4 regions of the Serratia sp. GW822-FHT06E05 genome follow, and region 1 is predicted to be linked to each of the others. Evidence: predicted binding sites of a transcription regulator. Region 1 holds the regulator's gene; each other region holds the start of a gene.
What was found. Region 1 encodes CRP, which controls carbon source genes, mostly activating them, when cyclic AMP is high. Its sites were predicted from a motif close to ATGTGANNNNNNTCACAT; they were not measured.
Positions count from the first base shown of each region.

Region 2: the regulator CRP is predicted to act here: its motif matches at 1,575-1,592, upstream of AC1RKC_RS12490 (PTS mannitol transporter subunit IICBA).
Region 3: the regulator CRP is predicted to act here: its motif matches at 1,539-1,556, upstream of adhE (bifunctional acetaldehyde-CoA/alcohol dehydrogenase).
Region 4: the regulator CRP is predicted to act here: its motif matches at 1,468-1,485, upstream of yrbN (protein YrbN).

Region 1 covers NZ_JBXALM010000011.1:189,018-192,178, reverse strand. The annotation lists gene AC1RKC_RS21605 (phosphoribulokinase) at 1-95, shown strand, start outside; gene AC1RKC_RS21600 (OsmC family protein) at 133-540, opposite strand; gene crp (cAMP-activated global transcriptional regulator CRP) at 920-1,552, shown strand; gene AC1RKC_RS21590 (YccS/YhfK family putative transporter) at 1,607-3,161, shown strand, end outside.
Region 2 covers NZ_JBXALM010000004.1:88,262-91,422, reverse strand. The annotation lists gene AC1RKC_RS12490 (PTS mannitol transporter subunit IICBA) at 1-1,325, opposite strand, end outside; gene AC1RKC_RS12485 (DUF3053 domain-containing protein) at 1,859-2,578, opposite strand; gene AC1RKC_RS12480 (Fic family protein) at 2,856-3,161, shown strand, end outside.
Region 3 covers NZ_JBXALM010000001.1:10,779-13,939, forward strand. The annotation lists gene adhE (bifunctional acetaldehyde-CoA/alcohol dehydrogenase) at 1-1,280, opposite strand, end outside; gene AC1RKC_RS00055 (YchE family NAAT transporter) at 1,805-2,449, shown strand; gene AC1RKC_RS00060 (ABC transporter substrate-binding protein) at 3,141-3,161, shown strand, end outside.
Region 4 covers NZ_JBXALM010000009.1:161,490-164,650, forward strand. The annotation lists gene AC1RKC_RS19375 (DEAD/DEAH family ATP-dependent RNA helicase) at 1-1,391, opposite strand, end outside; gene yrbN (protein YrbN) at 1,381-1,461, opposite strand; gene nlpI (lipoprotein NlpI) at 1,578-2,462, opposite strand; gene pnp (polyribonucleotide nucleotidyltransferase) at 2,591-3,161, opposite strand, start outside.

The sequences.
Region 1 (3,161 bases):
CGCTGGTGGTGCCGGGTGGCAAAATGGGGCTGGCGATGGAACTGATCATGGCGCCGCTGGTGCAGCGACTGCTGGAAGGAAAAAAAATCGAGTAATCTACGGGGCGCGGTACAACCGCGCCCCCTTTATCCGTTACGCCAGGTCGCGGATTTCAAAACTGTGGGTCACGCTGGCGGCTTTGCTCAGCATCAGTGAAACCGAACAGTACTTCTCAGCTGACAGGTTGACCGCACGTTCCACGATCTTGTCGCTCAAATCTTTGCCGGTCACGATAAAATGCAGGTTGATATGGGTAAACAACCGTGGCGCTTCTTCGCGGCGTTCAGAGGTCAGTTTCACCTCGCAATCACGCACGTCGTTGCGTCCTTTTTGCAGGATCGACACCACGTCGATAGCACTGCAGCCCCCTACTGACATCAGCACCATTTCCATCGGACTGGGTGCTTTATCACCAGCGTTGCCGTCCATCAATACCTGATGGCCAGACGCGGATTCACCCAGAAACGTCAACCCTTCCACCCACTTAACTCTTGCCTGCATGCTGGTCACTCCGGTTAATTTCTTAAAATCAGAGTACGCTTTCGCATAGAAACTGGCAACGGAACCTGATGCTAATCATGCTGAAGCGAGACAACACGAGACACCCGCCTCACTCTGTGCTACAAACAGAGCCGCAATAAATCTTTCCGGGACACTGATTTCAGGGAAACTCCCAGGGAAAGGCTCCTTTACCGGTATGTTAACAGAATGTAGCTTGCAGCTCTCCCGGCAAGTTAATATGCTAGAGCGACAGCGTATATTTATGACACGCCTCAAAACCTGCTGATAGCCACCATTAAAACAACGGCGACAGCACGTTTTACAGGGAACTCTGACCCCTGTGACACAAGGCAGCGATAACAACAGAGGATAACAGCGAATGGTTCTCGGCAAACCGCAAACAGACCCTACTCTCGAATGGTTCCTGTCTCATTGCCATATCCACAAATATCCATCCAAAAGTACGCTGATTCACCAAGGTGAAAAAGCCGAAACGCTTTACTACATCGTCAAAGGCTCCGTCGCGGTGCTGATTAAGGATGAAGAAGGTAAAGAGATGATCCTGTCCTACCTTAACCAGGGGGATTTCATCGGCGAGCTTGGATTGTTTGAAGAAGGTCAGGAGCGTAGCGCCTGGGTTAGGGCGAAGACCGCCTGTGAAGTGGCTGAAATTTCCTACAAGAAATTCCGCCAGCTGATTCAGGTAAACCCGGACATCCTGATGCGCCTGTCTGCCCAGATGGCAAACCGCCTGCAGATAACCTCTGAGAAAGTGGGTAACCTCGCCTTCCTGGACGTTACGGGCCGCATCGCGCAAACCCTGCTGAACCTGGCGAAACAGCCTGATGCCATGACCCATCCGGATGGCATGCAGATTAAAATCACCCGTCAGGAAATTGGCCAGATCGTCGGTTGCTCTCGTGAAACCGTGGGTCGTATTCTGAAAATGCTGGAAGATCAAAACCTGATCTCCGCTCACGGCAAAACTATTGTCGTTTACGGCACCCGTTAATCACTGAAAAAACGGCGCGATAATTCGCGCCGTTTTTTTATTCCCCGATTTATCATGTGGCGCCGACTGATTTATCATCCGGAAGTCAACTATGCACTGCGACAAACGCTGGTGCTGTGCCTGCCGGTTCTGCTCGGGCTGTTGATCGGCCAACTGCAATACGGCCTGCTATTTTCCCTGGTTCCCGCCTGCTGCAACATCGCCGGGCTGGACACGCCCCACAAACGTTTCTTTAAACGCCTGATCGTCGGCGGTTCGCTCTTTGCGCTTAGCAGCCTGCTGCTGCAACAGGCACTGCTGTGGCAAGTGCCGCTGCCCGCATTGATGCTCGGCCTGGCACTGTTGCTTGGCGTCAGCGGCGAAATCAGCCCACTGCACGCCCGCCTGCTGCCCGCCGCGCTGGTTGCCGCCATCTTCTCCCTCAGCATGGCCGGTACGGTACCGCTTTGGCACGCGCCGGTATTATATATCGTGGGTACCGCCTGGTACGGCCTGTTTACCTGGTTCTGGTTCAAGCTGTGGAAAGAGCAACCGATGCGCGAGTCGCTCAATCAGCTCTATCTGGAGCTGGCGGACTACTTCGAAGCCAAATATTCGCTGTTGACCCAGCACACCGATCCGCAGACCGCCTTACCACCGCTGCTGGTGCGCCAGCAAAAGGTCATGGACCTGATCACCTTGCTGTATCAGCAGCTTAATTTTCTGCCCCATGCCAGCAATCTCGAACAAAAGCGCCTGCAACGCACCTTTCAGGTCGCGCTGGATTTGCAGGAACATATCACCGTCAGCCTGCACCTGCCGGAAGAGGTCCAAAAACTGGTAGAGCAGAGCCAGGCCGAAGCCATTATCCGCCGCAATGCACAGGTGATTGCCAATCGGCTGCGCACGGTAGCGCACTATATCCTCTATCATCAGCATTCTCAGCGTTTCAACATGGACCATGAGTTGGCAGCCCTGGAAAAAGTGGCGACACAGCACCCGGACAACCCGGTCGGCCAATTCTGTTATTACCACTTCAGCCGCATCGCCCGCCTGCTGCGCACCCAGCACCCACTCTACCGACGCGATCTGATGGCCAATCAAAACCGTCTGCCATTCTGGCCCGCGCTGGTCAGTTACCTGTCGTTCAAATCCAACGCCCTGCGCAATGCGTCCCGGCTGGGAGTCACCCTGGCAGCGGGCAGCAGCCTGGGCATGATTTTCAATCTGCCAAAACCTTACTGGATCTTGCTGACCATCATGCTGGTGAGCCAAAACGGCTACAACGCCACCCGGGTGCGCATCCAGCACCGTGCGCTCGGCACCTTGGTTGGGTTGGTGATTGCCGCCGGGTTACTGCAACTGCAGCTGCCCGAGGCTGAGACGCTGGGCGTGATGCTGGTGATCACGCTGCTGGCCTATCTGGTTTCACGTAAAAATTACGGGCTGGCGGTAATTGGCTTTACGGTGACGGCGGTTTACACCCTGCAACTGTTGGCACTGAACGGCACCCACTTCCTGGTGCCGCGCCTGATCGACACGCTGATCGGCTGCGTACTGGTGTTCGGCAGCACCATCTGGCTGTGGCCACAGTGGCAAAGCGGTCTGCTACGCAAGAACGCCCATCAGG
Region 2 (3,161 bases), on a different contig from region 1:
GGCGCATGACGCATCGCGCGCTCAGTCAGGTCACGGTGAGTGATCACCAGATCCACATCATCCGGCAGGTTGTTGATGGCACTGTTGGTCACGGAGATATTTTTCAGTCCGGCGTCCGCCACTTTTTTGCGCAGTACCCCGGCCCCCATGGCGCTGGAACCCATGCCCGCATCGCAGGCAACGATGATTTTACGCACCGTGGTCAGGTCACCATCCACCGCAGCATGAGCCGCAGCAGCGCCTTTAGACTGGGATTTCATCGCCTGTACGCGGCGAGTGGCCTCTTCCAGGTCATCCTCTTCTTTGGCTTTCGAAGTTTTCAGCAGGAACCCGGCAACCACAAAGGACACCACGAACGCTGCGGCTATCGCCGCCAGGTTGGCGAAGTAAGCGCCCTTAGGAGTCATCGCCAATACCGCCAGAATCGAACCCGGAGAAGCCGGAGACACCAGACCGCCGTTCAGCAGGGTCAGTGTGAACACGCCGGTCATACCGCCCAGGATCACCGCCAGCAGCAGGCGTGGATTCATCAGCACGTACGGGAAGTAAATTTCGTGGATACCACCGAAGAAGTGGATGATCGCGGCACCGCCGGCAGACTGCTTGGCACTGCCGCGGCCAAAGAACATGTAGGCCATCAGCACGCCCATACCCGGGCCTGGGTTGGCTTCAATCAGGAAGAAGATGGATTTACCGGTTTCGGTCGCCTGCTGAATGCCCAACGGCGAGAAGATACCGTGGTTGATGGCGTTGTTCAGGAACAGGATTTTCGCCGGCTCCACGAAGATTGACGCCAGCGGCAGCAGGTTGTTGGTCACCATGATGTTCACGCCGGTCGCCAGGATATGTGACAACCCTTCAACCAGCGGGCCAATGGCCAAAAATGCCAGAATAGCCAGCAGCATACCGATAATGCCGGCGGAGAAGTTGTTCACCAACATCTCAAAGCCGCTTTTGATTTTGCCGTCTACCCAGCGGTCAAAATGCTTGATGGCCCAGCCGCCCAGCGGACCGGCAATCATGGCGCCGAGGAACATCGGCATATCGGCCCCGACAATCACGCCCATGGTGGTGATAGCGCCCACCACCCCACCGCGATCGCCTCCCACCAGACGGCCACCGGTAAAACCGATCAGCAGCGGCAGCAGGTAAGTGATCATTGGGCCAACCAGTTTGGCTAAGGTTTCGTTCGGCAGCCAACCGGTAGGAATGAATAACGCGGTGATGATACCCCAGGCGATAAAGGCGCCAATGTTAGGCATCACCATGTTGCTTAAGAAGCGGCCAAAGTTTTGAACTTTGACTTTGATGTCTGGTGAAAACATAAAACACACCCCTATTGTTACGCGCTGACAATAAGAGCGCGTGATTATTGTTGTTACGATCCAGCCGTGTTGTTGCTGTATGCGAAATGGACTCTATCACGCAGTTTTTACCGTGCGAACTTCACGGAATTTTTGTGACAAACATCACACTAACACCCCCATTATCGGGGCACTTATAGTGATCATGATCACAGTTACTCAGTGTAAAAAAGCCACAACGAGAACAAAATTCGCCTAAAACCCAATTAAATGTGATTTGAGTCACATTTAATTGATGCGCGTTTGTTTTTAAATTGTGATGGTGATCACAATCTATTTTTCAGTGGCTACCGAATCCTGGCTTGAAGAAGGTCTTCCCTGTGAGCATTCATCCCGTCGGGAAATAGCGGTGCGATGAATGAAAGAAAACTACATGTCGGAAATAGATGATTAATTGAAGTGTAGTACAGATGCGTGGTGCAAGAAGTGAGCAAGCCGTTGGAAAGTCAGAAGGGAATGGCAGAAGCCGGACTGCCGGCTTCTGCGTTTGGAGATTACTGAGTAACGCTGGAGACGATTTTCTGTGCGTTAAGTAAATCCTGCTGCTTGGCCACCAGATTCGACATCATGGTGTTGTACTGCGTTGCCTGCTGGGAAGTACGGAACTGCACGCCGTTATTATTAAAGGCCACCTGATTGCCCTGGGCACGCAGGAAATCCCCCACCTGAACCAGATCCTGAACGAAGCTGGCCGTGGTCGGAATCACCGGCATCAGCGCATTGGCCGGCCCGGTAACAATCTTGTCGTACGCCTGGTTATACACGGCTTTCAGATCGTCAGGTTGCTTCAGCGCTGTCCGGGCAGTATCCGCCTGCGACTTGGCTGACTGGATTTGCTGCCCCAGCAGGTTCAGCGCCCCAACGGACTGTTGCAGCGTATCGCGCTTGCTCATGTAGTCCTGTGCGGTGCGGATCTGGTTAATCTGATCCAACGCCGGCGTCAGGCTGGCATCCAGTGATTTGGACAGTTGCTGAGAAAAACCGACCAGGATGGCGTAATCACCGGCATAGTTGCCGAACTTCTGTTTCTGATCTTCGCTCAGCGTCGGGATTTTCGCGCCGCTGCGCATCACCGTATTCTGGATGTAATCAATAAACGCCTTGCGTTGTTCCGGCTCTTTATCGCCGCAGGCAGTCAATTGCATGACCACCAACAATGCCAATACCGGGGCCAACCAACGCGCGAAAACTCTGCTCTTGATCCCTACCGCCATGTGACATAACTCCTGTTATAAACCTGCTTTTTCATCGGACTCCGTCCCTTTTGCTGCACTCCTTGCGCCTATAAGAATAGATCAACTGAATGCGATCCGATACGCGATTCACCTTTTGGTGGTTATTCTTGGGCGAAAGGCCAACATGCAAGGTGCTATACGCGCTGGCAAGGGGCTACTGTACCGACTCAGGGGCATGATACACTTTTGTATCATTTATCACCGGGCCAAGCTGCGCATGTCATCCTATCAGCCACCGTTGACCATCAGCTCACGCATGCTGCATCTGGTAACCGATGTTGGCGATCGGCTTGCGCGTTTAAAAATGCAGGCTGAGCAAGAACATGCCTTACGGCTACGCCGCATCAACCGCATCCGTACCATTCAGGGTTCTTTGGCTATCGAAGGCAATACTTTAAGTGAAGGGCAGATCACCGCCATCATCGAAGGTAAACGTATCATTGCGCCACCTCGCGATATTCAGGAGGCGCTTAATGCTATTCGTTGCTATGGAAACTTGAACAACTGGCGTCCCATGCAGGAGGAGGATTTACTCGCTGCACACCGGCTGCTAATGGCTGGC
Region 3 (3,161 bases), on a different contig from region 1:
TTACCGCCCCAGGAACCGCAGCCCAGCGTCAGAGACGGAGCGAGTTTGAAGTTGTACAGGTCACCGATCCCACCCTGAGAAGCAGGGGTGTTGATCAGGATACGCGCGGTTTTCATCTTGTCGCCGAAGAAGGCTACGCGTTCCGGCTGGTTATCCTGGTCGGTGTACAGACAAGAGGTGTGACCGATACCGCCCATGGCGACCAGTTTTTCCGCTTTGCTGACGGCGTCTTCAAAGTCTTTGGCGCGATACATAGCCAGCGTTGGCGACAGTTTTTCGTGAGCGAAAGGTTCTGACTCATCGACCAGCTTCACTTCACCGATCAGCACTTTAGTGCTTGCCGGGACTTTGATGCCTGCCATTTCAGCGATTTTCGGTGCTGACTGACCGACGATAGCCGCATTGAGGCCACCGTTTTTCAGGATGATGTCCTGTACGGCTTTCAGCTCTTTACCCTGCAGCATGTAGCCGCCATGGGAAGCGAAACGTTCGCGCACTGCGTCATAGATGGAGTCAACCACGATGACGGATTGCTCAGAGGCGCAAATCACACCGCTGTCGAAGGTTTTAGACATCAGAATAGAGGCCACGACGCGTTTGATATCCGCCGTTTCGTCAACCACTACCGGGGTATTACCCGCACCCACGCCGATGGCCGGTTTGCCGGAGCTGTAGGCTGCTTTCACCATGCCTGGGCCACCGGTGGCCAGGATCAGGTTGATGTCAGGGTGGTGCATCAGCTGGTTGGAGAGTTCAACGGTAGGTTGATCGATCCAGCCGACGATGTCTTTTGGCGCACCGGCGGCAATCGCTGCCTGCAGCACGATATCAGCCGCTTTGTTGGTGGCGTTTTTCGCACGTGGGTGCGGAGAGAAGATGATGCCGTTACGGGTTTTCAGGCTGATTAACGCTTTGAAAATGGCCGTCGAAGTTGGGTTGGTGGTGGGTACGATACCGCAAATCAGGCCGATAGGTTCGGCGATGGTGATGGTACCGAAAGTATCGTCTTCAGACAGGATACCGCAGGTTTTTTCATCTTTATAGGCGTTATAGATAAACTCTGATGCGAAGTGGTTCTTGATCACTTTATCTTCAACGATACCCATACCGGATTCTTCAACGGCCATTTTAGCCAGAGGAATACGGGCATCGGCAGCGGCGAGGGCAGCAGCGCGGAAAATTTTATCAACTTGCTCTTGAGTGAAGTTGGCATATTCGCGCTGGGCTTTTTTGACACGTGCAACTAGCTCGTTCAGTTCAGCGACATTTGTTACAGCCATAATGCTCTCCTGATAATGTTAAACTCTTTCAGTAAATCAGCCGTGCGAGCAACTAGTATAGACAGATCGGTGGAAAATGCTGTTTTAAAAACAAAGGTTTCCCATCTTTTTGTGCTGCATGTTGCTGATTTGCTTAAAGAGCTTTACCCGATGCCTCAGCAGGAGAAGACAGCGGGCCGAACAGAGATGCCACTTTTTCCTTAACCTGTTCTACTCCCTGACTACGACTAAGAGCTTAACTACTCTTGGGTAGTGATTATGTGATTTAAATCAAAAAAATCGCATGCTGACACCATTCAGCCATGGGTTTTGAGAATCATTCTTAATAACTGCGATGTCAGGCACTTTTTTCAACATAAAAAATCATAAACCGTACATTACGTTAACAATGGTGATTTGCTTTATCAATACACGTATTAATAGATAAAAATCCTGCTGATGACCAATGGATAACCTGTGGCAATTCCATTACATTAGCGCGCGTAGGCAGTGTCACTTTTAAAGCTATTAAAGCGGAGTCATTTGTGGGCCAATCTCTGTTGGATTTTTCCGGCTACATTAAATTTTTTGTCGGCCTGTTTGCGCTGGTGAACCCGGTGGGCATTTTGCCGGTATTTATCAGCATGACCAGCTACCAGGCAGCTGCCGGGCGCAACAAAACCAACCTGACCGCCAATCTGTCGGTCGCCATTATCCTGTGGACCTCGCTATTTTTGGGGGAAGGGATTTTGCGCATGTTCGGCATCTCAATCGATTCCTTCCGCATTGCCGGTGGCATCCTGGTGGTTACCATTGCAATGTCGATGATCAGCGGCAAACTGGGGGAAGACAAACAGAACAAACAGGAAAAATCAGAAAGCGCGATCCGCGAAAGCATTGGCGTTGTGCCACTGGCACTACCGCTTATGGCCGGGCCGGGTGCGATCAGCTCCACCATCGTTTGGAGTTCCCGCTACCATAGCTGGCAGAACCTGTTGGGCTTTACTCTGGCTATCGCGTTGTTTGCCTTTTGCTGTTGGCTGTTGTTCCGGGCTGCGCCTTTGTTGGTGCGTTTATTGGGGCAAACCGGCATTAACGTCATCACCCGAATCATGGGTTTATTGCTGATGGCTTTAGGTATCGAATTTATCGTTACCGGTATTAAGGCCATATTCCCGGGGCTGTTGTAATCCGGCGAGGGAGTCGTGAATAGGGCGATTCGCGACTCAAATTAATTTTAAAAATTAAAATCAATTATTGGTTCGCATTAATATAGTGCGCAATATGAATGAATTTTATTCACTTGCACCAGGATGTGGCATAAATCTCAATTTGTTGCTCAATAAAAACGCTAAGCGTTGTTTTTACCCCTTATCCTCCCCAGTTTTTGCCCTTTTTCTGCCTCCTAACATCAAATCCGCTGTTAATTTAATCACATCATTCTGTAGGGCTTGTCTCGCTTTCATCCAGGTGTTATTAGTGATTAACCGCACATAAGCAGGTGTTTGTTCTTTGAACGGTCGGTTTGTTAACTGAATGTTTCTTTGTCTGTTTTGCCAGTTTGCTTCGTGCCGTCAGGATAAGGCTTGCTTTATTTTATCTAATTAAAATCAATTGGTTATGTTGTGTGACTGTCACCCTCGTCCGGGGGGTACAGATCGGGCTTGATGCAATAAAAGAGAATTGCTTAACATTTCTGTAAAAATTATTGGCTATGGAATTTGCCTTCTGCTAATTTCCGAGCAACTTTCTACGCGCAATTAACGCGATTGCGTCGTCAAAGTGGGAATGATTTTTGCTGGTGTCTGTTTATTTAGAATTCTTATAAATACTTCACGAATATCGATAAGCAATGCTTGTTGGTGAAAAGGAGCCTCGACCATGCAGCAAACCCGAAAGCGT
Region 4 (3,161 bases), on a different contig from region 1:
CGACGACGGTCGCTGCCGCGGTCGTCACGGTCGTTGAATTCACGACGCTGACGTGGTTTGAACACGGGATCCGGTGGCAAGATCAGAGGACGTTCGCCCTGTGCCATTTTCAGCAGTGCTGCGGCCAGGGTTTCCATTTCCAGCTCTTCTTCCGGCTGCAGTTTAGCCAGCAGTGCGCGGTACATGTCCAGATCGCTGCTTTCCAGCTGTTGCTGTACTTTAGCGGCGAACTTGGCCAGACGACGCTCACCCAGCAGTTCTGCGTTTGGCAGCTCAACTTCTGGAATGGTCAGCTTCATGGTGCGTTCGATGTTGCGCAGCAGGCGGCGTTCGCGGTTTTCTACGAACAGCAGCGCACGGCCGGCACGACCAGCACGGCCGGTACGGCCGATACGGTGAACGTAAGACTCTGAATCCATAGGGATGTCATAGTTTACCACCAGGCTGATACGCTCAACGTCCAGGCCACGAGCAGCAACGTCGGTTGCGATCAGGATATCCAGACGACCATCTTTCAGGCGCTCCAGGGTCTGCTCACGCAGTGCCTGGTTCATGTCGCCGTTCAGTGCTGCGCTGCTGTAACCGCTGCGCTCCAGCGCTTCAGCCACTTCCAGGGTCGCGTTTTTGGTACGAACGAAGATAATCGCCGCATCAAAGTCTTCCGCTTCCAGGAAACGCACCAGCGCTTCGTTTTTACGCATGCCGTGCACAGTCCAGTAGCTCTGGCTGATGTCCGGACGGGTAGTGATGCTGGATTGGATGCGCACTTCCTGCGGCTCTTTCATAAAGCGGCGGGTAATGCGACGGATCGCTTCCGGCATGGTTGCGGAGAACAGCGCGGTCTGATGTTCAGCCGGGATCTCTGCCATGATGGTTTCTACGTCTTCGATAAAGCCCATGCGCAGCATTTCGTCGGCTTCATCCAGCACCAGACCGCTCAGGTTAGAGAGGTTCAGGGTGCCACGCTTCAGGTGGTCCAGCAGACGGCCTGGAGTCCCTACTACGATTTGCGGGCCCTGACGCAGAGCGCGCAGCTGCACGTCATAACGCTGGCCGCCATACAGGGCCACGACGTTAACGCCATGCATGTGTTTGGAGAAATCAGTCATCGCTTCAGCAACCTGAACCGCCAGTTCGCGGGTCGGTGCCAGCACCAGGATCTGAGGTGCTTTCAGGGAAGCGTCAAGGTTGTGCAGCAGTGGCAGCGAGAATGCTGCAGTTTTACCACTACCGGTCTGTGCCATGCCCAGCACATCACGGCCGTTCAACAGGTGAGGAATACACTCAGCCTGGATCGGTGAAGGTTTTTCATAGCCCAGATCGGTCAGGGCAGAAATGATCGGAGCAGACAGCCCCAGGTCAGCAAAAGAGGTTTCAAGCTCAGTAGTCATGTACACGTGCCTCATTAATAATGGCAGCCAGTCTACATAACTCGTCGAGAAAATTTTCAGTCATTTTCATTGAAAAGTGTGAACCGGCTCAAATTAGATTATAAAACGAACAAAAAAGCCCTCGCCCGTTAAGACGATAACTTTGGCAAAAAACCAATGTATATCAGGCTGATAGTTGTTCGTCAGCTATTGCTGGTCCGATTCCGATAGGTCGTCTTGTTCTTGGCCTAACAGCGCCAATTCCAACAATGCATAGCGGTGCTCAACGAAGTTATGAACGTTGTTAGCGACCGTCAGTTTGAACAGCGCCGAAGCGGTGTCCTTGTCCCCCAGACTTAGGTAATGCTTACCTAAATAGAAGTCAGTTTCACTGAGATGCTCAGCGAGCGAAGTGTTATCCGTTGCATCTGCCTTGAGCCTTTCCATCAGCGTTTTTTCACTGATGTTGCCCAGGTAGAATTCGACAATATTCCATCCCCATTGCCCTCGGTTCGCTTTGTCATAACGCTGCTGGAGCGCTACGTCAGCCTTCTTGGGATCGATTTCTCTTTCCACCAGATAAAGCCACAACGAACGGAAGGGATCGTTTGGGTCGTCTTGATAAAACGCCTGCAGATCATCCTGCGCCAACGGGAAGCGGCCGCCATAATACAGTGCGATGCCCCGGTTTAAACGCGCGTAATTGTAAGTTGGATCAAGCTCTAGTACAGAATCAAACGCTTCATAGGCAGCATCAAAATTGCCTGCCTGCGTTAAGTAAATGCCCAGGTAGTTGAAAACTTCTGGCATATCAGGACGTATCGCCAGCGCTTGCGAGAAATCATTGCGCGCCAGTGCACGTAGCCCGAGGCTATCATACAGCACACCGCGCTCATATAAAAGCTGCGCACGCTCATCGTCCGTCAGTGCCCGGCTGGCAAGTATTTGTTCCATGCGCGCCAGGATCACTTCCTGCTGCAGAGTTGGCTGCAACGGGATCGCCAAAACTTCGTCTTTACGCCAATCATGGTTGCTGCATCCTGCCAGCATGAGTGCTGTCGCAACGTAACACCAGCGCAAGAAAGGCTTCATTTCCCACTCCCGAAGACAAACATTGGATGAACATCCTTTCATCCGTTTGCTAATACGCAAGCATCCTACCCGCGCGATACGAACAGCTCCCAACCCCATGGCCGGGAGCTGTAAATCTATCTATACAGTTATTCTGCTTCAGGCGCAGGTGAACCTGCTTCTGGTGCGGTCGCTTCTTTGATGCTCAGACGCACGCGGCCCTGACGGTCAACTTCCAGTACCTTAACCGGTACTTCCTGACCCATCTGCAGATAGTCGGTCACTTTCTCAACGCGCTTGTCTGCGATTTGAGAGATGTGCACCAGACCTTCTTTACCGCCGCCGATCGCCACGAATGCGCCGAAATCAACGATACGGGTAACTTTACCCTGGTAAATACGGCCCACTTCGATCTCGGCAGTGATCTCTTCGATGCGGCGAATAGCGAATTTCGCTTTCTCACCGTCGGTAGCAGCGATTTTCACTGTACCATCATCTTCGATTTCGATGGTAGTGCCGGTCTCTTCGGTCAACGCACGGATGACAGAGCCGCCTTTACCAATCACGTCTTTGATCTTGTCCGGGTTGATTCGGATAGTGTGAATACGTGGTGCGAACTGAGAGATATCGCCACGCGGAGTGCTGATAGCCTGTTCCATTACGCCCAGGATGTGCAGACGCGCGCCCTTGGCCTGGTTCAGTGCAACCTGCATGATTTCG